3 regions of the Alteromonas sp. 009811495 genome follow, and region 1 is predicted to be linked to each of the others. Evidence: predicted binding sites of a transcription regulator. Region 1 holds the regulator's gene; each other region holds the start of a gene.

Region 1 (8,107 bases):
TCACGGGCAAAAGGCGATTGCTTGGTCATTCTTTGTTACTTCTCCAGCACTTTTAATAATTTTGCATAAGCCGATACACCGCGCGTCTTGGGATACGCCGCCGAAATTGGCAACTGAACTAAGCTTGCATCTCTGAAATGGGTATCAACAGGAATAACACCATGCCAAACCCGCTCGCCATAATCATTCATCAACCGTTTTCTTGATGCCAAAGCCGCGTTGGTGCGCTTATCAAACATCGTTGGAATGATAATGGTATCAAACGTTTTATCTAGTGAACGCCCCATTATTTCCATCGTGCGTATCATTCTATCGAGCCCCTTTAATGCAAGGTACTCGGTCTGCGTTGGCACTATTACCTTATGACAAGCCGCCAACGCATTCACCATCAAGACCCCTAACACGGGAGGGCAATCTATAATGGCTACGTCAAATTCGTTCTCTATTTTAGCGAGTGCTTTTTTCAACACTAGCCCCATTCCCTGCTCGCTCCCCATGGTTCTATCAAGCGTAGCTAGGGCCATGGTTGCAGGTAAGACATAAAGATTGTCGATTTTCGTAGGACTTAAACAGTCCATTACGTTATCGGCGGTTATGTTATTAGATTTAATAAAAATATCGTAAACAGAATGACTTGAAGCTTCAGCGTCGATACCAAAGTAATAGCTTAAGGAAGCATGAGGGTCGGTATCGATCATCAATACCCGCTTGCCTTTTTGCGCAAGCAACCCTCCAAGGCTTACCGTAGTGGTTGTTTTACCTACGCCGCCTTTTTGATTTGCTACCGTCCACACTTTCATGTCTATTATTCCATTACACGCTTGTCTAGCGCATTTCAGATTGTATACAGCTACTTATATCGTCGATATTGATACTCTTAGACGATATATTTTCTACCGCCACAGCTTGAGGCATGCCATATACGACACAAGAATCTTGATCCTGCGCCCAAATGGTCGCCCCTAAACCTTTAAGCGTGCGACAGCCTTCTCTTCCGTCTGCGCCCATGCCTGTTAATATTACGCCAAGTACATCACCGCCATAAGCGCGAGCAATTGAGCTAAACGTTAAGTCAACACTGGGTTTGTAACTTACTTTATCGGCAGCACTGGCTTCGACAATGGTAATCGTTTTGTTTACACCGGCAGATTCAATGATCATTTGCTTGCCACCCGGCGCTAAGTACGCGTGTCCCGGTTTAAGTACATCGCCAGTTTCGGCTTCTTTTACACTTATTTTGCAATTGGAATCTAAACGCTGAGCAAACGCAGACGTGAATGTACCCGGCATATGCTGAACAAGGACAATTGGATAAGGGAAGTCTGCAGGTAGCGGCGACAATACCTTCTGTAACGCGACAGGCCCTCCAGTTGATGCACCTATTGCTAAGCACTTATAGTGCTTGCCGCTTGGCCTTACCGAAGACACCGTTGGCTGTGTTGCCGCGTCTTTACGGCCAGACAACAAACCTGAACTTCTAAAAAAAGCCGGTTTAGGCGCATTTTCTGGAAGGCGTCTTGTTTCTACAGAGCGCATAACAGGGCGTTTAAGACCAACACCGCGTCGCGCAATAAGACGAACTTTTGTACACAATAAACGTGTCGCATCTTTTCTATCTTGCGCGATGTCTTCAAATTTCTTTGGCAGAAAATCGAGTGCCCCCGCTTCTAACGCATCAAGTGTGGCTTGCGCGCCATGATGGGTTAGCGAGGAAAACATCAGTATAGGAGTTGGACGCTTCTCCATAATGGCTTTTACCGCAGAAATTCCATCCATGATCGGCATTTCCACGTCCATTGTTATTACGTCTGGAGTGAGGGTTTCTAACTTCTCGAGCGCATCTCGCCCATTTCTCGCTTCGCCTACTACTTCCAACTCTCTATCGGCATCGAGAATTTCTTTCACTCGACGTCGATAGAAAGTAGAGTCGTCCACGACCAGGACTTTAAAGACCATGGATTACTTTTCCTATTATTACAGCCCTACTTTATGGGCTTACGGGCGTAACGCTTCAGTAGACTCGGTATATCCAATATAAGTGCAATACCACCATCAGATGTTATTGTCGCACCAGCCATACCCGGCGTGCCCTGTAAGAGCGCATCTAACGGCTTAATAACCACTTCTTCTTGACCAATTAATGCATCAACCACAAAGCCGACTTGCTGCGTTCCAATCTGTACCACAACAACGTGTCCTTTTTCTTTATCGATGTTCTTAGGACCACGAATCAGCCATTCCCCAAGGAAGAACAGCGGAATAGCTTTGGAGCGGACAATCATCGTCAGCTGACCATCAACCGTATTGGTTTTCTTGATGTCCATGTTAATAATTTCATTAACTGCACCAAGCGGTAACGCAAAGGTTTGTTTGCCTACCACAATCATTAAGGTTGGAAGTATGGCTAGAGTAAGCGGTACTTTGATGTCTAATCGCGTACCTTTACCAAGCTGCGAGTCGATATTAACGGTACCGTTTAGTTGGTTAATCTTGGTTTTAACCACATCCATACCCACACCACGGCCCGAAATATCACTAATTTCAGTTTTGGTTGAGAACCCAGGGGCAAAGATAAGATTAAAAGCTTCCACGTCTGACATACGAGCTGCAGCATCTGCATCAAGCACACCGCGGCTTATCGCAATTTCTTTAAGCTTTTCGGGATCCATACCTTTACCATCGTCTTCGATAGTAAGAAGGATGTGATCGCCTTCTTGTGATGCAGACAGCTGAACCGTCCCCATGCGCGGTTTACCGGCCGCTGCGCGGTCATCAGGCATTTCAATACCATGGTCCACTGAGTTTCTCACCAAGTGAACCAACGGATCGGCCAATGCTTCAACCAAGTTCTTATCTAGATCGGTTTCTTCACCAACCAACTCAAGGGTAATTTCTTTCTTGAGGCTTCGAGCGAGGTCGCGTACAACGCGGGGGAATCGACCAAATACCTTTTTGATTGGCTGCATGCGGGTTTTCATTACCGCGCCTTGCAAGTCGCCTGTTACAACATCAAGGTTAGCAATAGCTTTCGACATACTTTCGTCATTGCTATTAATACCCAAACTAATAAGGCGATTTCGAACCAATACCAACTCGCCGACCATATTCATAATCTGATCTAAGCGTTTGGTGTCAACACGCACTGTAGTCTCAGCCGGAGGTGCTGCTGGTGCGGCTTTTTTATCGTCTTTTTTGGGTGCTTCTTTCTTCGCTGCCCCAGCAGGCGCTGGAGCAGGAGCGGCTGCTGCAGCCTTTTGCGGCGCTGGACTAGCCTTAGGTGCTGCTGGCGCTTCGCTTTTCGCTTTGTTAATCGCGTCGGTAGCCGCTTTATCTACCACTGGCTCAGCGGGCGTTGACGATTGTTTGGTAGGACCTTGCCCCGAACCATGCAATTGATCAAGTAGCGCTTCAAACTCGTCGTCAGTAATTTCTTCATCGCTTGATGCAGATACCGGTGCCGCTGGCGCAGGTGCTGATGCAGGTGCTGCATCTTCGCTACCGCCAAATTGACCTTTACCGTGTAAATCGTCAAGAAGCGCTTCGAATTCTTCATCGGTGATGTCATCGCTATCACCGCCTGCGCTTGGTGCAGGTTCAGCGGCTTTCGCTGGCGCTGCCGCTTTTGGTGCAGACTGACCGGGAGCACTTGAACCATGAAGTTCATCTAGCAAGGCTTCGAATTCATCTTCAGTGATTTCATCAATGCCACCACCGTCACTTGACGACGATGTAGGCTCTGACTCTTCAATAACAAGTTCAGGCTCATCCTCAACCTCTGCAGGCTGAGTTGCACTGGGTGCAGTATCGCCAAAGATATTTTCGTCAGGAGATTCTGGGCGACTTAGTTTGTGTAATAAGTCGACAAGATGTGCATCTGCAGGTTCTAGAGGATCACGCGCTTTAACACGTTCAAACATCTCTACCACCACATCGGTGGCCTGCAAAATAATATCCATTAACTCCGGCGTGAGTGTACGTTGCCCGTTTCGCATAACATCGAAAACGTTTTCGGCCCCGTGGCATATTTCAACCAACTCAGTCAGGGATAGAAACCCTGCTCCGCCTTTAACAGTATGGTAGCCGCGGAAAATTGCATTCAGCAAATCCGCGTCTTCTGGATTGTTCTCAAGATCAACGAGCTGTTCTTGTAATTGTTCAAGTATCTCTCCAGCTTCTACTAGAAAGTCCTGTAATATATCCTCGTCAACATCAAACGACATGCGCCCGCTCCCCTAAAAACCTAAGCTAGACAAAAGATCATCTACATCATCTTGGCCAGAAACAACATCATCGCGATTTTCCGCGTCGATAATTGGGCCTTCCGCTTGTACACCATCATTTTTATCGGCCTTAACGCTAGAAGGTTTAGAATGTTCTGAACCGTCGCGCTCGCCAAACATGGTTAACATGTTTACTAGGCTGTCCTCGACTTCTTTTACCAAGTCGATAACGCGGCGAATTACCTGACCAGTTAAATCTTGATAACCCTGTGCCATCAATACTTCTGTCAGTAACTGTGTGAGCTTAGTTGATTGCTCTGCGCTTTCTTCAAGTAAGTTATCTAAATCTGCACAAAGCGCTTTGAACTCGCCTAATTCTATTTGGCGGCTCATTAGCTTTTTCCACTCAGGCATCACTTTCTCGATGCGCTCAGCGAGCGTTTCTGCAATTGGCATGCTCGCTTCTACTGCATCCATAGTAGTATTAGCAGCTTTTTCAGTTTCTTCAATGACGTATGTCAGACGAGACTGTGCATCAGGCATATCTTCGGTCGCAAGATTCTTAATGCGATCGTCAATCTGAAAATTATTGAGCGCATCATGAAGTTGACGCGTCAGTTTTCCTACTTCTGCAAACAGCTCAACATTCTCCTTCATTGAGGCTGCTTCAAGTAGCGCATTGGCAGAAGCGTTGTCACCCTCTTCAAGATAGGCAACAAGTTGTTTAGCTTCGTCCAATGTAATCGGAACGTTTACATTTGGTGACATCCAGTAAACCTCGTTTCTCTGGTGAGCGTCTGGATCAACCTAAACGTTCGAAAATTTTATCCAATTTTTCTTTTAATGTTGCAGCTGTGAAAGGCTTAACTACATAGCCATTTACGCCGGCTTGCGCTGCCGCAACAATTTGTTCTTTCTTGGCTTCAGCAGTAACCATTAGCACAGGCAAATGCTTCAGTTTGTCATCGGCACGAATAGCACGTAGCAAGTCAATTCCTTGCATGCCCGGCATATTCCAATCGGTAACGACAAAGTCAAAGTCGCCTTGCTGTAGCATTGGCAACGCCGTACTTCCGTCATCCGCTTCCTGGATGTTGGAGAAACCCAAGTCTTTAAGTAGGTTTTTGATGATACGTCTCATGGTAGAAAAATCGTCAACCACGAGAATTTTCATACTTTTATCCAAAATAGCCTCCAGTGAGGGGTTAATTGTTATTAATATCTATTCTTCGTCAGCTTGCCACGACTTCATTCGTGATTTGAGTTTTAACATGGCCTGACTGTGAATTTGGCTTACTCTCGATTCACTAACATCAAGTACTTCACCTATTTCTCGTAGGTTTAGCTCTTCATCATAGTATAAAGAAAGCACGATAGCTTCTCGTTCAGGTAATGTTGTAATCGCATGGGCTAACGCCTTTTGGAAAGCACCTTGCATCAAGTCTTCAAGTGGTGCGTCGCTACCCCGATTTTGTTCAGTCGAAATAACGTCCTCAGACACACCTAAATCTTCAATGCCAACCAACTTACCAGCATTTACTTCATTCAACATTTGATGATAGTCCTGCAAACTCACATTGAGTTTAGCAGCAATATCAGAATCTCTGGCATCGCGTCCAGTCTCGCCTTCTACTTGCGAAATGGCTTCTGTTATCGCGCGACCGTTGCGATGCACTGACCGCGGCGTCCAATCGCCTTTTCGAATCTCGTCCAGCATAGCACCGCGGATACGAATACCCGCAAAGGTTTCAAAGCTCGCACCTTTCGAGCCGTCAAAATTGCGAGCAGCTTCTAATAAACCAATCATGCCTGATTGAATTAAATCGTCAACAAGTACACTAGCGGGCAAACGCGCCATCAAGTGATGAGCGATACGTTTAACCAAAGGCGCATGTCGTTCGACTAACTGCGACTTATCGGTTTGTTGTTGATAAGCTGCTGCCTTGCTATTCAACGCTGATTTCCTACTGCTTTCTCTGCAACCAACTGTTCAATAAAAAACTCTAAATGACCACCTGGCTGAGCCGGGATTGGCCATGACAATGCCTTGTTAGCCAGTTGAGTAATTGCAACGGCAGCAGGCGAACCTGGGTAGGCATCGACGATAGCGGTTTGTTTGCGTACCGCTTTACGAATATTTTCATCAAACGGGACAGTTGCCACTAATTCTAGTGCAACATCCAAAAATCGACCTGTTACTTTACTTAATTTACTAAACAGCTCTTGCCCTTCCCGCACGTCGCGCACCATATTGGCGACCACTTTAAATCGAAACACACCGTGTTCGCGATTCAAAATTTTGATCAGCGCGTAAGCGTCAGTTAATGATGTAGGCTCGTCGCACACTACAACCATAATATCCTGCGACGCTTTAGAAAAGCTTAATACCATGTCTGAGATACCCGCTGCGGTATCGACGATGAGAACATCAATTTGTGAACGTAATTCACTAAAGGCGCGTATTAAACCCGCATGCTGAGTAGGTGATAACTCTGCCATTGACTGTGTACCCGATGTCGCTGGCGCAATCTTGATTCCATGCGGACCAGTGACGAGTACCTCATCAAGCGTGCATTCACCCGATAATACGTGAGAAAGATTTTTCTCGACGCGAAGACCTAACATCACATCGACATTAGCCAGACCTAGGTCTGCATCGAGAACCATTACACGCTTACCCTGCTTAGCCATAGCAATGGCGGTGTTTAGTGTAATATTTGTTTTACCGACGCCACCTTTACCTCCGGTGACGGCAATAACTTTGATTAACCTTGATTGCTTCATTTTTCTTAAGCTACTCGCTTGGTCGTCAATCATACTGCTTATGCTGTTTTAATGGCGTTGTTACTACTAGTATGATTCAAACCGTACTTTTTATAAAGCTTTGCAGCAGCAGAAACCAAAGATTTTGCTTCTGCAATCTTAATGTCTTCTGGTACTTTTTGCCCATCGGTGACATAACTAACCGGTAACTGGTACTCAACTGCAGCACTAAGCACCTCTCCTAAAGAGTAGCACTCATCTAACTTTGTGAAAATACAGCCACTTAGTTCAATTTCATCATACGCTTTAATTATTCTTTGCAGTGCAGGATATTGTGTATTTGCCTGCGCTACCAAATATTTTTTCACTTGTGGCATTTGACCATTGTCAAATTGCTTAATTTGTTTAATCAAACGGCTATCTCGCTGACTAAACCCTGCTGTATCAATCAATACTAGACGCTTGTGACGCAGTTGGAAAAGTAAATCTGCTAACTCTTCGCTGGTTTGTGCTTTTCTTACTGTACAGCCAATTATCTTTCCGTAAGTAGCCAGTTGTTCAAACGCAGCTATTCTGTACGTATCAATGGTGATCATTGCCACTGATTCTGGGCCGTACTTTTGGGCATATCGCGCAGCCAATTTTGCTACCGTGGTTGTCTTTCCCGTTCCAGTAGGACCCACCAATGCAACAGCGCCTTGTGCGGTAAGTATATCGTTACCTGTTACATTTATGCGATTAGCCAATAGGTTAAGAAGGTAAACCCACGCTTCGCGCTCATTGTAGTGAGCAGGCGTGTAATTTATTAGCTGAGTCGCAAGCGCATGACTTAAACCCATATCGGTTAAACGCGTTATCAAATATTGATGAACGGGTTTTTGACGCTTATTCTTCGCTTCCATCAAATCAGCCACCTGATATTGCAAGACGTTTCTTAGCGAGGCGAGTTCTTCTTTGATTTGAGCAAGTTCGTCTGATTGATTAGGCGCAGTTTCATCTATGCTTGATGCTTGATGTGAAGGAAACGCATCTGCTTGCTCATAGCGGCTCGCACGGGATTGAGGTTGAGGCTGAGCAGCTTCAACTTCATCAATAAAGTCATCAGAAAAGTTAAGGTGCGATGC
Region 2 (8,107 bases), 2.0 Mb from region 1:
TCGGACATCTGTGGCTCAAATGCATTTTGTCGGCTCACCACAGCTTTTCGCAGACTTACACGTCCTTCATCGCCTCTAACTGCCAAGGCATCCACCGTATACGCTTCGTCACTTAACCATACAACCCCAAAAAACCTCATTTGTGCTTTTAACCCGCCTTTTGAATTCAGGTTGGGTAATGTTGTATGCATGACAAGCTAATCGGAAGAATTGCCTTGCTATCAAATCATCGATTGATAACAAGCAATTCAGTCAAGTAGAGTAAAAAGTCATCTTTCGATTTCTCAGTTACTCAATTTTGATTGATTACTATTAATATCAGCTTTCCAAATTGTTAAAGAACTTTTCTTGCAATCGGACTTGCCGATTGCAACACAAGGTATAGGTTGCGAAGCAACACCCTTGCACTTTAGAGTAAAAAACCCTAATCAATGCTTACTGAAACAGTAAATATTCATTAGGATTTAAATTCCGTTTTGACACGTTTTTTGCCATCTATTTCTTTCTTAGACAAGGCATCGGATTGCGTAGCGTGCTAGTAGCACGTGAGCGATACGATAACGCCGTATAAGTAAGAAATGGTAGGCTTGGGCAGACTTGAACTGCCGACCTCACCCTTATCAGGGGTGCGCTCTAACCAGCTGAGCTACAAGCCTTCAGTCTACAACCTGTCGCTTTCAAGCTCAGATTTTCAAGTAGATGGTGGAGCTAAGCAGGATCGAACTGCTGACCTCCTGAATGCAAATCAGGCGCTCTCCCAGCTGAGCTATAGCCCCATAAACTTGTGTCGTTCTTCATTTTAAACAAGACTATCTGTGTAGGCACTGCATCAAGGCGTCTATCGACGTAATGGTAAGGAGGTGATCCAACCCCAGGTTCCCCTAGGGTTACCTTGTTACGACTTCACCCCAGTCATGAAACACAAAGTGGTAATCGTCCTCCCGAAGGTTAGACTAACTACTTCTTTTGCATCCCACTCCCATGGTGTGACGGGCGGTGTGTACAAGGCCCGGGAACGTATTCACCGCAGTATTCTGACCTGCGATTACTAGCGATTCCGACTTCATGGAGTCGAGTTGCAGACTCCAATCCGGACTACGACATTCTTTAAGGGGTCCGCTCCACATCACTGTCTCGCTTCCCTCTGTAAATGCCATTGTAGCACGTGTGTAGCCCTACACGTAAGGGCCATGATGACTTGACGTCGTCCCCACCTTCCTCCGGTTTGTCACCGGCAGTCTCCTTAGAGTGCCCAACTTAATGCTGGCAACTAAGGACAAGGGTTGCGCTCGTTGCGGGACTTAACCCAACATCTCACGACACGAGCTGACGACAGCCATGCAGCACCTGTGTCTGAGTTCCCGAAGGCACGAAACTATCTCTAGTAACTTCTCAGCATGTCAAGTGTAGGTAAGGTTCTTCGCGTTGCATCGAATTAAACCACATGCTCCACCGCTTGTGCGGGCCCCCGTCAATTCATTTGAGTTTTAACCTTGCGGCCGTACTCCCCAGGCGGTCTACTTAGCGCGTTAGCTTCGCTACGCACGATTTAAAATCACACACAGCTAGTAGACAGCGTTTACGGTGTGGACTACCAGGGTATCTAATCCTGTTCGCTACCCACACTTTCGCACATGAGCGTCAGTCTTTGGCCAGGGAGTCGCCTTCGCCACTGATGTTCCTCCAGATATCTACGCATTTCACCGCTACACCTGGAATTCCACTCCCCTCTCCAAGACTCTAGTCTGCCAGTTCTAAATGACCATCCCAGGTTGAGCCCGGGGCTTTCACATCTAGCTTAACAAACCGCCTGCGTGCGCTTTACGCCCAGTAATTCCGATTAACGCTCGCACCCTCCGTATTACCGCGGCTGCTGGCACGGAGTTAGCCGGTGCTTCTTCTGTTGTTAACGTCACGGCTGGCAGGTATTAACTACCAACTTTTCCTCACAACTGAAAGTGCTTTACAACCCGAAGGCCTTCTTCACACACGCGGCATGGCTGCATCAGGGTTTCCCCCATTGTGCAATATTCCCCACTGCTGCCTCCCGTAGGAGTCTGGGCCGTGTCTCAGTCCCAGTGTGGCTGATCTTCCTCTCAGAACAGCTAGAGATCGTCGCCTTGGTGAGCCTTTACCTCACCAACTAGCTAATCTCACTTGGGCCTCTCTTTGCGCCGGAGCCGAAGCCCCGTTTGGTCCGAAGACGTTATGCGGTATTAGCAGTCGTTTCCAACTGTTATCCCCCTCGCAAAGGCAAGTTCCCAAGCATTACTCACCCGTCCGCCACTCGTCATCTTCTAGCAAGCTAGAAATGTTACCGTTCGACTTGCATGTGTTAGGCCTGCCGCCAGCGTTCAATCTGAGCCATGATCAAACTCTTCAATTAAATATATCGAAATATGAATCGTCGTTGTGACACTCTTAACGAGTGCCCACACAGATTGTCTTGTCTAAATTTTTAAAGAACGTTGCGACTTCGTCGCAATTCACTAGAAGCTTTGCTTCTTAGTGACTCACCCTGTTCGAGTGAGGTGCGCATTTTACATCGTTTATTTTTGATGTCAACCTTGTTTTTAAACTTTTTATTTGCTTGAAAACTTGGTTTCGCACTTAGCTCTTTGAACACTTCATTTTACTTGAAGCCCCCTCAGAACGTGGAGCGCATTATAGATACCTACTGGAAAAGATCAACAGCTAATTTGTCTTTTTTTGCATTTTAACCCAATTTTAGTGTTAACCGCTCATTTCTCCATCATTTCATATGATCAAATGCACCTTTAGACTAGTTTTTTCACAATTTATTGTTCAATTTGTTACAAATGAGTAAACTATGACCAGCCTCCAACCCATAATAAACAATAGAAAGGTAGGTATATGAAAGTAGGCTTTATTCAATGCGCTGTTATTAGCGCTATTTTTGCAATTGCAGGTTATTTGTTATTTTCTTCAGCTAGTTTAAATGTACACGTTCCATTGACCGTGTCCGCCGCTTTGCTCATTAGCGGTATCGTCACACCATGGCTAGCATCTCTTATTCAAAGCACATCTTCCTCAGATGCCAGAGATAACACTCAAGAAGGTTCCATTGAAACACTCTACGTAGGTAATTTACCTTACCGTGCAAACGAGAGTGCAGTTAAGGAATACTTTAGCAGTTATATAGAAGTACAGTCTGTCCGCCTAATGAAGGATCGCAAAACAGGTAAGCGTAAAGGTTATGGTTTTATTGAAGTGATCACTGACGATCTAAATAGCGTCATTGATAAAACTAACGATTCCATCTTTCAAGAACGTACGCTAAAAGTACGCCCAGCGAAAGATAAGGTCGAACACGCTTAAGGTATGTTCATGTTGATATAAACAAAAGCCCGGACTCGTTCCGGGCTTTTTTATATTTACAAACTCTTCCTAATTATGAATTAGCAGTTGTCTCTGTGCTTTGCGGAAGTCCTTGCAACAAAGTTTGGTTAAAGGTATGAAATCTATTTATTGCCGATACCAAGTCAGGCACCTGAACGTCTTCCATTTTACTAATTAGTCCCGCAATTAAGGTATTGTAATCTTCATTGCTAGATAACGTACTTTCTACATTGGAAAATGTGCTCATCATTTTATCTAGGTATTGCGAGATTGGACTCACAACATTTCCAAATTGCGATTTGTCACTTTTCTCATCATTATAATGCTGAATATTTTCATACGTCTTTAGGACTTCTGTTTGTGTTGTCCTGTTCAGTTGAAGCGCGTAACCAACCAGTTCCTTATCATCAAAGCCCAAACTGAGTGCTTCTTCAAACGCTTTGTCTATGTCTCCACTATAAAACGTATCTGCAAGATCCTGAACTTGCCCAACGAGATCCGCAACTGATTGAAGCTCATCTTCATCTAACTCACCTTTGAGCGAAAAACTAATACCGCTTCTTTCGTAATATTGGTAAGAAGTGGTTTGCTCAGCTGTAAACGATTGCGAATCACTACTTGTTTCAGCGCCGTTGTCATCTGACGCGTTTTGCGTACCAGAATTTTGTGCAGTGAATGACAATTGCTGCGAAGCCTGAAATGACCGAAGACTTTCAAAGCTAAATGTCACCTCATCGCCATCTTTGGTTCGGATTAAAAGGCTTCCTGACTTTTCATCTGACGCTGATACTGCTTCTAAAGACGTTAATGACACCGCAGTAGCTTCATTGCGACCAAAAATGTCTGTTTCTAGGTCGTCAATGCCCGTATCAATCAAGTCACGGCTTTTTGTCATTCCTTGCTGAATTTCGTCATTCATAAACCCCGCAAGATCTTTTTCTGCCATAGCAAAGCCACGACTCACACCTTCTCTCGCTTGGCTAAATAATCCGGTGAGCTTTTCATCACTAGCCCCACCATTCGCCGCACCTCGAATCACTCCCCCCACAAACTTAAGAACGTTCCTCGCCACCTTTTCAAAATCGAACAAACTGGTCGACTTTTCTTCAATCGCTTTGTCTTTCGATTCCTGTGGTTTTTGGCCGTCAACCTCAAGTGTTTGGTTAAGACTGCTGCTGACAACACGTAGTCCGATACTGGTCTGACTGCTTGATACCGACACCGACGCCGCTTGTTGCTTTGAAAACTCGGCAGCTTGTTGCAACCCATCTTGTTGCAATTGCTTTTTCAGCGCCTCATTCGGGTGAACTGATGCCTTTTGCTCAGCCTTTTGGTCTCCCATAAAGGCTTTAATTTGACCCACGTTCATAATTTGATCCTCACTATCCTCTTTCTTATTATCGGCACTGAATCAGGATTGTTTAATTTTAATACACCTTTTTTATCCCTGCTTGTATAAAAGTGCTTATAAAGCCATTTAGCATTGCACATATTTTGTGAGGGACTACAATTCGCGACCTTGCAAAACAAAACAACGGTGTTAACCACGAAATCGTGATGGAGAGAGTAATATGACCGCACCAGATCTGAAAAACTATCAAGCTCAGCTTGACGAAAAAGTTACCCGCCTAGGTGACTTACTTTCTCCATTTAATGCACCGAAGTTAGAGGTTTTTAGTTCCCAGCCTACGCATTACCGTATGCGTGCTGAGTTTAGGGTTTGGCATGAAGGTGACGACCTATATCACATCATGTTCAACCAAGAGACAAAGGAAAAATACCGTGTCGACGCTTTTCCACCAGCATGCGAGACCATTAATCGCGCAATGACCGCGTTGCTGGAACACGTAAGACCGTCAGAAGTCTTAAGGAAAAAGCTTTTTCAGATAGATTACCTTTCTGCGCTTTCAGGAGAATTGGTAATAAGCCTCTTATATCACCGTCAACTCGACGACGAATGGGAACAACAGGCAAGAGCATTAAAGCAATCACTTGAAACTGAGTTTAAAAAAGTAAACATCATTGGCCGAGCTCGTAAGCAGAAACGCGTTATAGGTGATGACTTCGTTATTGAGCGATTACCAATTAAAGACAGAACATTCATTTTCAAACATATTGAAAATAGCTTTACCCAACCAAATGCTTCGGTAAATTGCAGCATGATTGAATGGGCTCTTGACTGTGTTACCCCCCTTACCGGTGATCTACTCGAAATGTATTGTGGCGCAGGAAACTTCTCACTTCCTTTGGCGCTTCATTTCGACAATGTGGTTGGAACTGAAATAGCGAAGCCGTCAGTTCAAGCTGCACAGTTCAACATAGAACAAAACAAACTGAATAACGTAAAAATTGTTAGATTAGCCGCGGAAGAATTTACACAAGCCATGAAAGGCGAACGTACGTTTAGTCGGTTAGAAGGAATTGAACTGAAGGATTACAACTTTACAACGGTTCTTGTCGACCCTCCGCGCGCAGGCCTTGATGTAGAATCACTAAAAATGATTCAGGATTACGACAACATTGTATATATCTCATGTAATCCCGAGACGCTTGCACAGAATCTTGAATCACTTTGCAAAACTCACGAAATAAGTGCAGCGGCGTTATTCGACCAATTCCCGTTTACACATCACGTCGAAGCTGGTGTGCTATTGTCACGAAAATAGAGCACGGCTTCTATACAAAAAAAGTATACTAAAGAGGCCAAAAGCGGCCTCTTTTACATTAGAGAATGTTAGTTTTTGCGCTTTAGTTTTACGGTAAAGATCAACACCCTCTCGTTATTTCTTACCTACAGTTGTCGTTGCGCCCACCTGCACAAACCTCAGTTGAGCTTTAACTTTTTCACCAATTTCACCACGCAATTTATCGTCAGCTTCCAGTGCTTCAGCCCCCGCACTGAAAACAAGTCTCACCATCGCATCAGCTTGCAATTGCGCACATGCATATTCCACACTTTGTTGCTCAATAATATAGTCGGTGAGCTCATCAATAAAATGCTGTATTTCTCGAAAAACTGCTAAACGATACGCCGAAGACGTTCCTGTGTGCTCACGCAATAATAAACGAAATACATTTTTATTCGCTGCGATAAACTCCATGAAAGTTTCTACTGAGGTATGAATAACACCGCCGCCAGATGCAATGCGTCGCCTGGCCTGCCGCATCAATTGTCGAAGTGCTAAACCAGCTTCGTCGACCAATGTAAGCCCCAATTCATCCATATCTTTGAAGTGTCGATAGAAAGACGTAGGAGCAATACCTGCTTCACGAGCAACTTCTCTTAAGCTAATTGCCGAAAGACTTCGGTTTTCATCAAGCAAAGAGAACGCGGCGTGGATGATATTTTGGCGGGTTTTTAATTTCTGTTCTTGTCGGCTCACAGTTACACCATATTAAGAGGCCCTAGCATAAGACTTTGTAGTCTATCGTAAGAGTATGCGTCAAAGAAACAAAGAAGGTGAATTCTCGCTTAAGCAAATGTTGACGATATTAAAACGTGACGAAGTTAATATTTTGTTAAGAACTGAAAATAGAGTGTGATACGGTAGTTTAATAGAGTCTGCTGTCAAATAACCAAGGGGCGTATTGTGCCTAGTTTATTGTGAAAAAGGTCATTCAACCCTACTTACTAAGAGCGATATCAAGTGACGTATTGCGAGATGGACGGCGCAAATTTCACCGCTTACTACGCCGTCTTACAAATCGTAAGGCATGCATTAATGTTTATCTGAAAGTGGATGATCCCTATTCATACCTTTTAGTGCAGGCGCTCCCCAGTATAGAAAAGCGCTTTAATGTCGAGTTTAGTGCTAACGTCATTTATTCATTGCAAGAAGACATGTTTCCCGAACCAGAATTATGGGCAAAACACGCGTTAGTTGACGCAAATTATGTGGCTTCTCTTTATCACTTCAAATTTTTACCACACCCCAACAAGTCACAATCGGCGATTGATGTAGCACATTACGACGCCTACGCAATACATTTACAAGATAGAATTGACCAAGGAGACAGTTGGCAAGCTTTACTCCGTATATTTGAAGATTACTGGCAATCACGCAATGCTAACGAGCCATATCGTCAAATGAAACAATCAAAGAACGCTGATGCCCTCAAAATAAAGCTCAAAGAAAATAGTAATTCCCTATCACAGCAAGGGCACTACCTACCTGCGACCCTCTATTTTGAGGGAGAGTGGTATTGGGGCGTAGATCGCCTTTGCCATTTGGAAGAGCGTTTGTTACACGAGAATCTAGGAAAACTACCTACTATCCACGTTGTTTTCGACCGCAGTTATTTGAATATTCAAAGCTCAATAATACATAACGCCGCACTACCCTCTGTAAAAGTGGAAAACGTCCCCCCTATTGAACTGTTTTGGTCAGCACGCAGTCCTTATTCCTATATCGCACTTTACAAGGCCATATACCTTGCCAACGCGTATGGTGTACCACTTAACGTAAAGCCTGTCCTACCTATGATGATGAGGGGACTAGATGTCCCTAAAAAGAAAGCCCTTTACATATTCTTAGATACCACACGAGAAGCTCGAAAATTGGGCATTGAATACGGTTTTGTCGCAGATCCCTTAGGCCCTGGCGTTGAGCGTTGTTACTCCCTTTTACGTTTTGCTCGCGAACGAGGACGCTACCTTGAATACCTTTTGGCATTCGCACAAGGCGTAAATGCCAAAGGCATTAGGGCAGACACCAATGAGGGAATGAAACGTATTGTTGAACAAGCG
Region 3 (8,107 bases), 1.7 Mb from region 1:
ATCGATAACGATACGATATTAGGCCAATATGACTATGCGCACCCTCAGTACAGTAGCGAAATGGTCGAGGCGCAGAAACAAAGAGGAAAGATTTGCGGCGTTGATAACCTTCATTTTTGCGGCGCTTATTGGTACAACGGATTCCATGAAGATGGTGTTAGAAGCGCACTAGATGTGTGTGAACGCTTTGGTGAAACACTGTGATAGAGAGCGCTATATATCGAGGAACGGTTTTCCATCAACGGTTTAAACCTACACAGCATAAATTCGACTACGACATTTATCTATTTTGGTTAAAACTTAGCGGCAATGAGCTTGAAACATTGGACAGTACCCTCTCACATTTTTCTACCTCCAAGAGAGCGCGAGCGCGTTTTAAGCGTTCAGATTACCTAGGAGATAAAGATGTGCCCCTTGCTCAAGCCGTACTGCAAAAAATGCAGTCTCTTAATAATAATGTTGCGCTAGAAGGCGATGTGTTCATGCTAGGACAAATTCGCATGTGGGGTTTGTATTTCAGCCCGGTCAATTTCTATTATCTTCGCGATGACCAAGGCACATTCACGCATCTTCTTGCCGAAGTCAGTAACACACCTTGGAATGAGCGCCATCACTATCTCGTAGATTTGAAGACACAAGCGCACACCGAAAAAGCTTTTCATGTCTCTCCTTTTAATCCGATGGATATGACCTATCACTGGCGAATTTCCCAACCTAGCCATACACTTTCTTTAGCGATGGACTGCGTACGTGACGATAAAGAATTCAGTGCAGGTATAAACTTACAGAAATTTAAGCTTGATGATGCGAATCTTTCTAATGCGATGAAACGTATTCCAAGTATGACCATTAAAACGATGGCGGGAATATACTGGCAAGCGCTTAAATTATTTTTAAAAAGAACGCCCTTGTATTCACACCCAGAAAAGAGTCAGGAACAATAATAATGTCTTTTGGTGAATCCGTACTACTCACAACTTCAGAGGTATCACTTGCTGATAAAGTGTGCCGAAATCTATTTCTTCAATGCCTTAAGCAACTGCCTTTTGGTTGTCTTATTATTCAAGAATGCGGTGATGAGATCGCACGATTTGGCGACGACAATGATGAATTGCGCGCCACAGTGAATATTAAAGATATGAGCGCGTATCGGCGTTTGCTACTTGGTGGTAGTGTTGGTGCAGGCGAAGCGTTCATGGACGACCTTTGGGATAGTGACGATGTTACCGCGGTTGTGCGTATTTTCGCTCGAAATCTGCCCACACTAGATAAGTGGGAAAGTAAATTTAAATGGCTTTCTATGCCAATAAATAAACTACAGCATTTCGCTCGACGCAATACCCGCGACCAAGCTAAAAAGAACATCGAAGCGCATTACGACCTTGGCAACAAATTGTATACGCGCTTTTTGGACGACACCATGATGTATTCGTCAGCCATTTACCCCGACGCGAATACGTCACTCAATGCGGCACAAAACTATAAGCTGAAAACCATTTGTGACAAATTACAGCTTAAAGAGAGCGATCACTTAATTGAGATTGGCACGGGCTGGGGCGGTCTTGCTGTCTATGCTGCTAAACACTATGGCTGCAAAGTAACCACAACCACTATTTCAGAAGAACAACATGCGTGGGCACAAGAATGGATCGCCCGTGAAGGCCTATCAGACCGCGTTACCTTGCTGAAAAAAGACTACCGAATATTAGAAGGCAAATACGACAAGCTCGTCTCTATTGAAATGATTGAAGCGGTAGGCAAACAATTCTTAGGTAACTTTTTCGAAAAATGCTCATCGCTTTTAAAAGATAATGGCCTGATGCTACTACAGTCTATTACCATTGATGATAGACGTTATGATAGCTATTCAAACAGCGTGGATTTTATTCAAAAGTACATTTTTCCAGGCGGCTTTTTACCATCGCAATATCAATTGAATGCCCATTTGAAAAAGCATACCGATATGATGATAAGAGATTTACATGATATTGGTATTGATTACGCAATGACATTGAATCATTGGTATGAAGCGTTTATATCAGCTAAAGACGAACTGCTTAAAGACGGTTATGACGAGCGCTTTATGCGTATGTGGACTTACTACTTGAAATATTGCGAAGGTGGGTTCCTTGAGCGCACGATAAGTACTGTACAACTCGTGGTGTCAAAACCACAGTTTAGAGCAACGCTCGCACGCTAGTAACAATCTATATTCTTCACAAAAACGGCGCTGAAAATGCGCCGTTTTTATTGTGCTCAATGAATTAATACTACTGCTTATTCATCTATGACAGAGATGGGCTTTGAAAGCATGGGCTTGCCTTGATTGATATTGATCTCTACCCGCCTATTTTTGGCCCTATCTTGAGCTGTAGTTGCATTTTCGACAACGGGAGCAGTATCGGCTTTGCCTACTACAGACATTCGACTTTCATCAAAACCAGGCGCAGTGCGCATGGCCTCGGCCACTGCAACAGCACGCTGTGCTGACAAGTCCCAATTTGAACGATAAAGCTCATTGGCAATATGCTGCCCATCGCTATGTCCGGAAATTTCTATTTCGCCGGGTACATCGGCCAACAGTACACCAATCTTTCTTAAAACAGGTTGGAATTGTGGCTGTAAGAATGCAGAGCCTGCTGAGAAGGAACCATTTTCCTGAATACGTATGGTGATCTGCTGCCCCAAAGACTCCATTTCTATAGAGCCATCCAAAATCTGCTTTTGAAGCTGCTGTGCAATTTTCTTCATCAATTCTGCAGTTTGTGTTTGTTCAGAGCTTTGTTCAGCCGACGATGCTGACTCATTGGCAGTTTGCTGAGATTGACCGCCACGTTGTTCACCGCGTTGCTTCTGACGCCCCCCTGCCGAGTCTTCATCGCCTGCTTGAAACTCTAACATCTGCTGTGTCATTTCAATGGTCTGCTGCTGAATAGATTCAATTGGCGTTGGGTCAGGTTTACCCGGTCTAAACTCCATTGCGATAACACTTGTTCCTTTCGGAATGTCTTTAACCTCAATTTTATTTTGCACACCAAAGGCGAACTTCATCGAGCCCGCAATTTGCTTAAACTTGAGGACATCCATTTCGGAGAATGACAGAAGTAACACGAAGAAGCACATCAGCAGAGACATAAGGTCTGCAAATGTTCCCATCCAAGCGGGCAGCCCCTCGGGGGGGCATTTTGGGCATTCTTCTTCGGCCATTATTCTTCCTCGGCAGCACCGCGTTTGCTAGCTGCAAGATAGTTCTTCAAAACACCTTCAATTACGCGTGGATTTTGACCATCAGCAATACCGACAATACCGTCTAATACGAGACTCTGATTGAGCTTTTCCTCACCTGCGCGTACAGCAAGTTTAAATGCAATAGGTAAACACACTACGTTGGCAAAGAAGGCACCATATAGCGTAGTCAAAAGTGCTACCGCCATTGCAGGGCCGATAGCCTTGGGGTCATCCATGTTAGACAGCATGGCCACAAGCCCAATTAGGGTACCTATCATCCCCATTGCTGGCGCTACGTCTCCCATACCTTTGAAGATAGATGCGCCGAAGTCATGCCGTTCGCTTGTCATTGCGATGTCTTTGGATAAGGTTGCACGAACCACTTCAATATCGTGTCCGTCAACTAGCATGTCTACGCCTTTTTGCATAAATTCATTCGATATCTCAGCTTCTTCGAGTGCAAGAAACCCACCTTTACGCGCCGCATCTGCCATTTCTACGATTTTTTCGATAAGCTCTTCTGGCGACTCAATTTTGAACATAAAGGCCTTACCCGCCACCTTACCTGCGCCAAAGAATTGGCCAAGGGTAAACTGAGATAAGACTACGAATAAGGTTCCACCGAAAACGATAAGTATAGATTGCACGTCTATGAACATGCTCATGCTGCCGCCTAATATCATAGCCATTACTATGAAACCGATGGCGCCCAACATACCTATGACGGTTGCTAAATCCACTCACTCTTCCTCATTTATGTGCAGACAGTGCTATTGATGTACATGTATTCTATCGGCAAAGTATTAAAATACTAAAACGACATTATTGAAAAATATCACATTTATTTCAGTGTGGTAGCAATTTGCAAAAGGAATGCAACGCTGATTGCGTAAAACAATGTTTCGCATTACCACCTATTTTGAGGACTATAGCACATTTAATTTGGTACGCCCTTTTACCTTTCACTACCCACTGAGTTTACCGATTGTTCGATTTTTGCATCGTTATAGGCAATATACGGACAAACCATTTGACCCATGTGCACCCCTCAGTTAATGTGCGCGTACATGTAATTTGGCCACAAAATTGAGTGAATTTTATGACGACTGAAAAAGACGCAACTTCTTTTGAAGAAACCCTTGCGGAATTAGAAGCCATCGTGAACGATATGGAAAACGGTGACTTGCCACTCAATGTAGCATTGGAAAAGTTCGAACGCGGAATCGCATTATCTCGCCAAGGCCAAAAGTCGCTTGAAAATGCTGAGCAAAAAGTAAAGATACTGCTTAGCGAGCAAGGTAACGACACATTAAAAACGCTTCCTGAAAGTGAACAACCTTAAATCGTTCATTTTTAACTAACAGGTAATCTATGAATTTTTCTGCTTTGCATCAGCAAGTGAAACAACAGACTGATGCATCTCTTCTTACACTAATTGACGAGTTACCCGATTACGCTCCGCGACTAAAAGACGCAATGCGTCACGCGTTGCTCGCCGGCGGTAAGCGCATGCGTCCGCTTCTTGTTCAGGTAGTGGGCAACACGCTTGACGTGCCAAAGAAAGACCAAATGGCGATTAGTATGGCCATCGAGTGTATTCATGCGTATTCCTTAGTGCATGATGATCTGCCAGCCATGGACGACGATGACCTGCGCCGCGGCATGCCTACCTGTCATATTGCCTTCGACGAAGCCACGGCAATTCTTGCTGGTGATGCGCTCCAGTCACTTGCTTTTAGTGTGCTAGCAGATGCGCCACTTAGCAATTATGCACAAACTAAGCGCAGTAACTTGCTTTCTATTCTTGCAAAAAGTGCTGGCTATTTGGGCATGTGTGGTGGCCAGGCGATAGACCTGGCAAGTACGGGCAAAACCATTTCACTCGAAGAATTAAAACAGCTGCATAAATTAAAAACAGGTGCGCTGTTGAAAGCGTGTATAGAAATGATAGCTATCGTGAGCGAAGACCTTACTGTGCAAGCTCAGGCCGATTTAATGGCATATGCGGCTGATATAGGTCTGGCATTTCAAGTTCAAGACGATATTCTTGACGTTGAAGGCAGTAGTGAGCAGTTAGGAAAACCTGCAGGCTCAGATCAGGCACTTGGCAAGAACACGTTTCCCGCCAAGTTGGGCCTAGATGGCGCCAAGCAAGAGTTAGAAGTTCTTCATAATAATGCACTTCAAGCCTTGTCGCGTTTACCCTACAATACAGACAGTTTAATTGCGTTTAGCGAGCTTTTGGTAAAACGCGACCACTAGCCACGCGCCATGTTGAAAAAGATAATAAGTACATGAGTTTAGATCTCCAACATTACCCAACGCTTGCGCTTGCGCAAACACCAGAAAAGCTGAGACAGCTGCCTCAAGACAAGCTGCGCGAGTTAGCTGATGAGTTGCGTGAGTATTTACTTAATTGCGTAAGCCAAACAAGTGGCCATTTTGCCTCAGGCTTAGGTACAGTCGAATTAACGGTGGCGCTGCACTACGTGTATAACACGCCATTCGACCGATTATTGTGGGATGTTGGGCACCAGGCCTACCCACACAAAATTCTCACCGGTCGTGCAGAGCGCATGAGCACAATCCGTCAAAAAGATGGACTGCATCCCTTTCCATGGCCACCAGAGAGCGATTATGACACCTTTGCAGTGGGTCATTCGTCTACCTCAATTAGTGCAGCCCTGGGAATGGCGGTTGCCGCGGAAAAAGAAGGCAAAGACCGCAAAGTAGTTGCCGTTATCGGCGATGGCGCTATGACAGCAGGTATGGCATTTGAAGCGCTGAACCACGCTGGCGATATCAAAAAAGACATGGTTGTGGTGCTTAATGACAACGAAATGTCGATTTCTGAGAATGTAGGTGCATTAAATAGTCATTTGGCTAGATTGCTCACCGGTAATTTCTTTAACTCTATTCGTGATGGTGGCAAAAAGCTGCTAAGTAATGTGCCGCCTATTAAAGAGTTCGCCAGCCGTGCTGAAGAGCACTTAAAAGGCATGGTAGTACCTGGTACTATTTTTGAAGAATTAGGTTTTAACTATATCGGCCCAATTGACGGCCATGATGTTAACGCTGTTGTCGATACCTTGCGCAACATGCGTAAATTTGAAGGCCCTCAGTTGCTGCATGTAGTAACTAAAAAAGGAAAAGGCTATGCCGTAGCCGAACAGGATCCTATCAAGTTTCATGCTGTGCCTAAATTCAACCCTGCTGATAATGCGCTTCCTAAATCGAAACCTTCAGCCCCTACCTACTCGGCTATTTTTGGTAAGTGGTTATGTGATATGGCAGCCCAAGATCCTAAGTTGATGGCTGTTACGCCCGCGATGCGCGAAGGCTCAGGTATGGTTGAGTTCTCGCAGCGATTCCCAGACCAATACTTTGATGTTGCCATCGCAGAGCAGCACGCCGTCACGTTCGGTGCAGGATTAGCAAAAGATGGCATGAACGCGGTTGTAGCAATTTACTCTTCATTTTTACAGCGCGCTTACGACCAGCTAATTCACGATGTCGCCATTCAAGACTTACCTGTGTTATTCGCGATTGATAGAGCGGGCATTGTTGGCGCTGACGGTCCAACCCACCAGGGCGCATTTGATATCGCCTTTTTGCGCTGTATCCCTAACATGGTGGTTATGGCCCCTGCGGACGAAAATGAATGCAGACAAATGCTCTATACAGGCCACAAGCTTCAAAAACCAGCAGCGGTGCGTTATCCGCGTGGCGCTGGTATGGGTATTACACCAGATGAGGAAATGACTGCACTTGAGATTGGTAAATCTCGTCTGATACGTTCATCAAATGTGGATGATGGCAAGCGCGTCGCTATTTTAAACTTTGGTTGTTTATTGCCTTATGCAATAGAAGCGGCTGAAGAATGCAATGCCACGGTTATTGATATGCGCTTTGTGAAGCCGTTAGACGGCGAAGCAGTAATGAAAGCGGCCAGTGAACATGATGCACTCATAACGCTGGAAGACGGCTGTATTATGGGTGGAGCGGGCAGCGCGGTACTGGAACATTTGCAACAAAACGGCATATTGAAGCCAGTAAAGATACTAGGGCTGCCTGATAGCTTTATTTTGCAAGGTACGCAGCAAGAAATGTATAACGTGCATGGTTTGGATACCAAGGGTATTGTTAACGCTATACAGGAACTCACGAAATAAAGCGAGGTCACTAATCTCCTATTCAAGCCTATACAAATTTAAGCACATAAAAAAAGCCCGCAAACGCGGGCTTTTTTATATTAGGTAAGTGTGGGGTTACACGCTTATATAAACTGCAGTGACGCTGGCCAAAACCACATTAATAGATGTAAACATCCGCAAGCCATAGCACCAGCGATTAAATCGTCTAACATGATACCTGTACCGCCGTGTAAGCGTTTATCAATGATACCTATTGGCCAAGGCTTTAAAATATCAAACAAACGAAATAGGACGAACCCAATCACTAAAGTAGATAGTGAGATTGGGACAAGCAGAAATGTCACAAACATGCCCGCTATTTCATCCCAAACGATAGAACCATGATCGTGCACTTGCATATCATCTGCAGTTTTGCCGCAAAGATATATACCAACAATAGAAAATATAAGTGTGAGCGCGACGAACGAAATAATCGATACATTGGCACATAAAACAAGCAAAGGGATTGCTGCTAATGAGCCAAACGTACCTGGCATAAAAGGCACTAGACCACTACCAAAGCCAAGAGCCAGAAAGTGTACCGGATTCTTCATACTGACTCTGGCGCGATACTCTGCTTGCATAATGGTTTCTCTTATTTAGCGTAGTACTTTAGGTTTACATCCTGCAGCCTAAAAGCTGTGCTCGTAACCTGAAGGATTTGTAGGCGTGTATTTTACGTTGTC

Evidence for each region. Region 1 encodes FliA, which starts transcription of late flagellar genes. Its sites were predicted from a motif close to CTAAAGNTNNNNNNNNNNNNGCCGATA; they were not measured.
Region 2: OZ660_RS16235 (DUF5610 domain-containing protein) is a predicted target of FliA. The motif match lies at 4,759-4,785, and genes of this name have one in related genera.
Region 3: pomA (flagellar motor protein PomA) is a predicted target of FliA. The motif match lies at 4,019-4,045, and genes of this name have one in related genera.

The regions. Positions count from the first base shown of each region.
Region 1 is NZ_CP113972.1:1,168,331-1,176,437, reverse strand. It holds gene OZ660_RS05345 (chemotaxis protein CheW) at 1-29, opposite strand, end outside; gene OZ660_RS05340 (ParA family protein) at 36-800, opposite strand; gene OZ660_RS05335 (protein-glutamate methylesterase/protein-glutamine glutaminase) at 826-1,956, opposite strand; gene OZ660_RS05330 (chemotaxis protein CheA) at 1,983-4,220, opposite strand; gene OZ660_RS05325 (protein phosphatase CheZ) at 4,233-4,988, opposite strand; gene cheY (chemotaxis response regulator CheY) at 5,023-5,406, opposite strand; gene OZ660_RS05315 (RNA polymerase sigma factor FliA) at 5,443-6,174, opposite strand; gene OZ660_RS05310 (MinD/ParA family protein) at 6,171-7,037, opposite strand; gene flhF (flagellar biosynthesis protein FlhF) at 7,043-8,107, opposite strand, start outside.
Region 2 is NZ_CP113972.1:3,602,333-3,610,439, forward strand. It holds rRNA gene OZ660_RS16210 (23S ribosomal RNA) at 1-118, opposite strand, end outside; tRNA gene OZ660_RS16215 (tRNA-Ile) at 580-656, opposite strand; tRNA gene OZ660_RS16220 (tRNA-Ala) at 701-776, opposite strand; rRNA gene OZ660_RS16225 (16S ribosomal RNA) at 854-2,386, opposite strand; gene OZ660_RS16230 (RNA recognition motif domain-containing protein) at 2,875-3,339, shown strand; gene OZ660_RS16235 (DUF5610 domain-containing protein) at 3,413-4,729, opposite strand; gene trmA (tRNA (uridine(54)-C5)-methyltransferase TrmA) at 4,932-6,026, shown strand; gene fabR (HTH-type transcriptional repressor FabR) at 6,141-6,743, opposite strand; gene OZ660_RS16250 (DsbA family protein) at 6,965-8,107, shown strand, end outside.
Region 3 is NZ_CP113972.1:2,856,711-2,864,817, forward strand. It holds gene OZ660_RS13035 (NAD(P)/FAD-dependent oxidoreductase) at 1-204, shown strand, start outside; gene OZ660_RS13040 (DUF1365 domain-containing protein) at 201-944, shown strand; gene OZ660_RS13045 (SAM-dependent methyltransferase) at 947-2,200, shown strand; gene OZ660_RS13050 (flagellar motor protein MotB) at 2,278-3,207, opposite strand; gene pomA (flagellar motor protein PomA) at 3,207-3,968, opposite strand; gene OZ660_RS13060 (exodeoxyribonuclease VII small subunit) at 4,328-4,570, shown strand; gene OZ660_RS13065 (farnesyl diphosphate synthase) at 4,600-5,490, shown strand; gene dxs (1-deoxy-D-xylulose-5-phosphate synthase) at 5,523-7,400, shown strand; gene OZ660_RS13075 (phosphatidylglycerophosphatase A family protein) at 7,505-8,005, opposite strand; gene thiL (thiamine-phosphate kinase) at 8,054-8,107, opposite strand, start outside.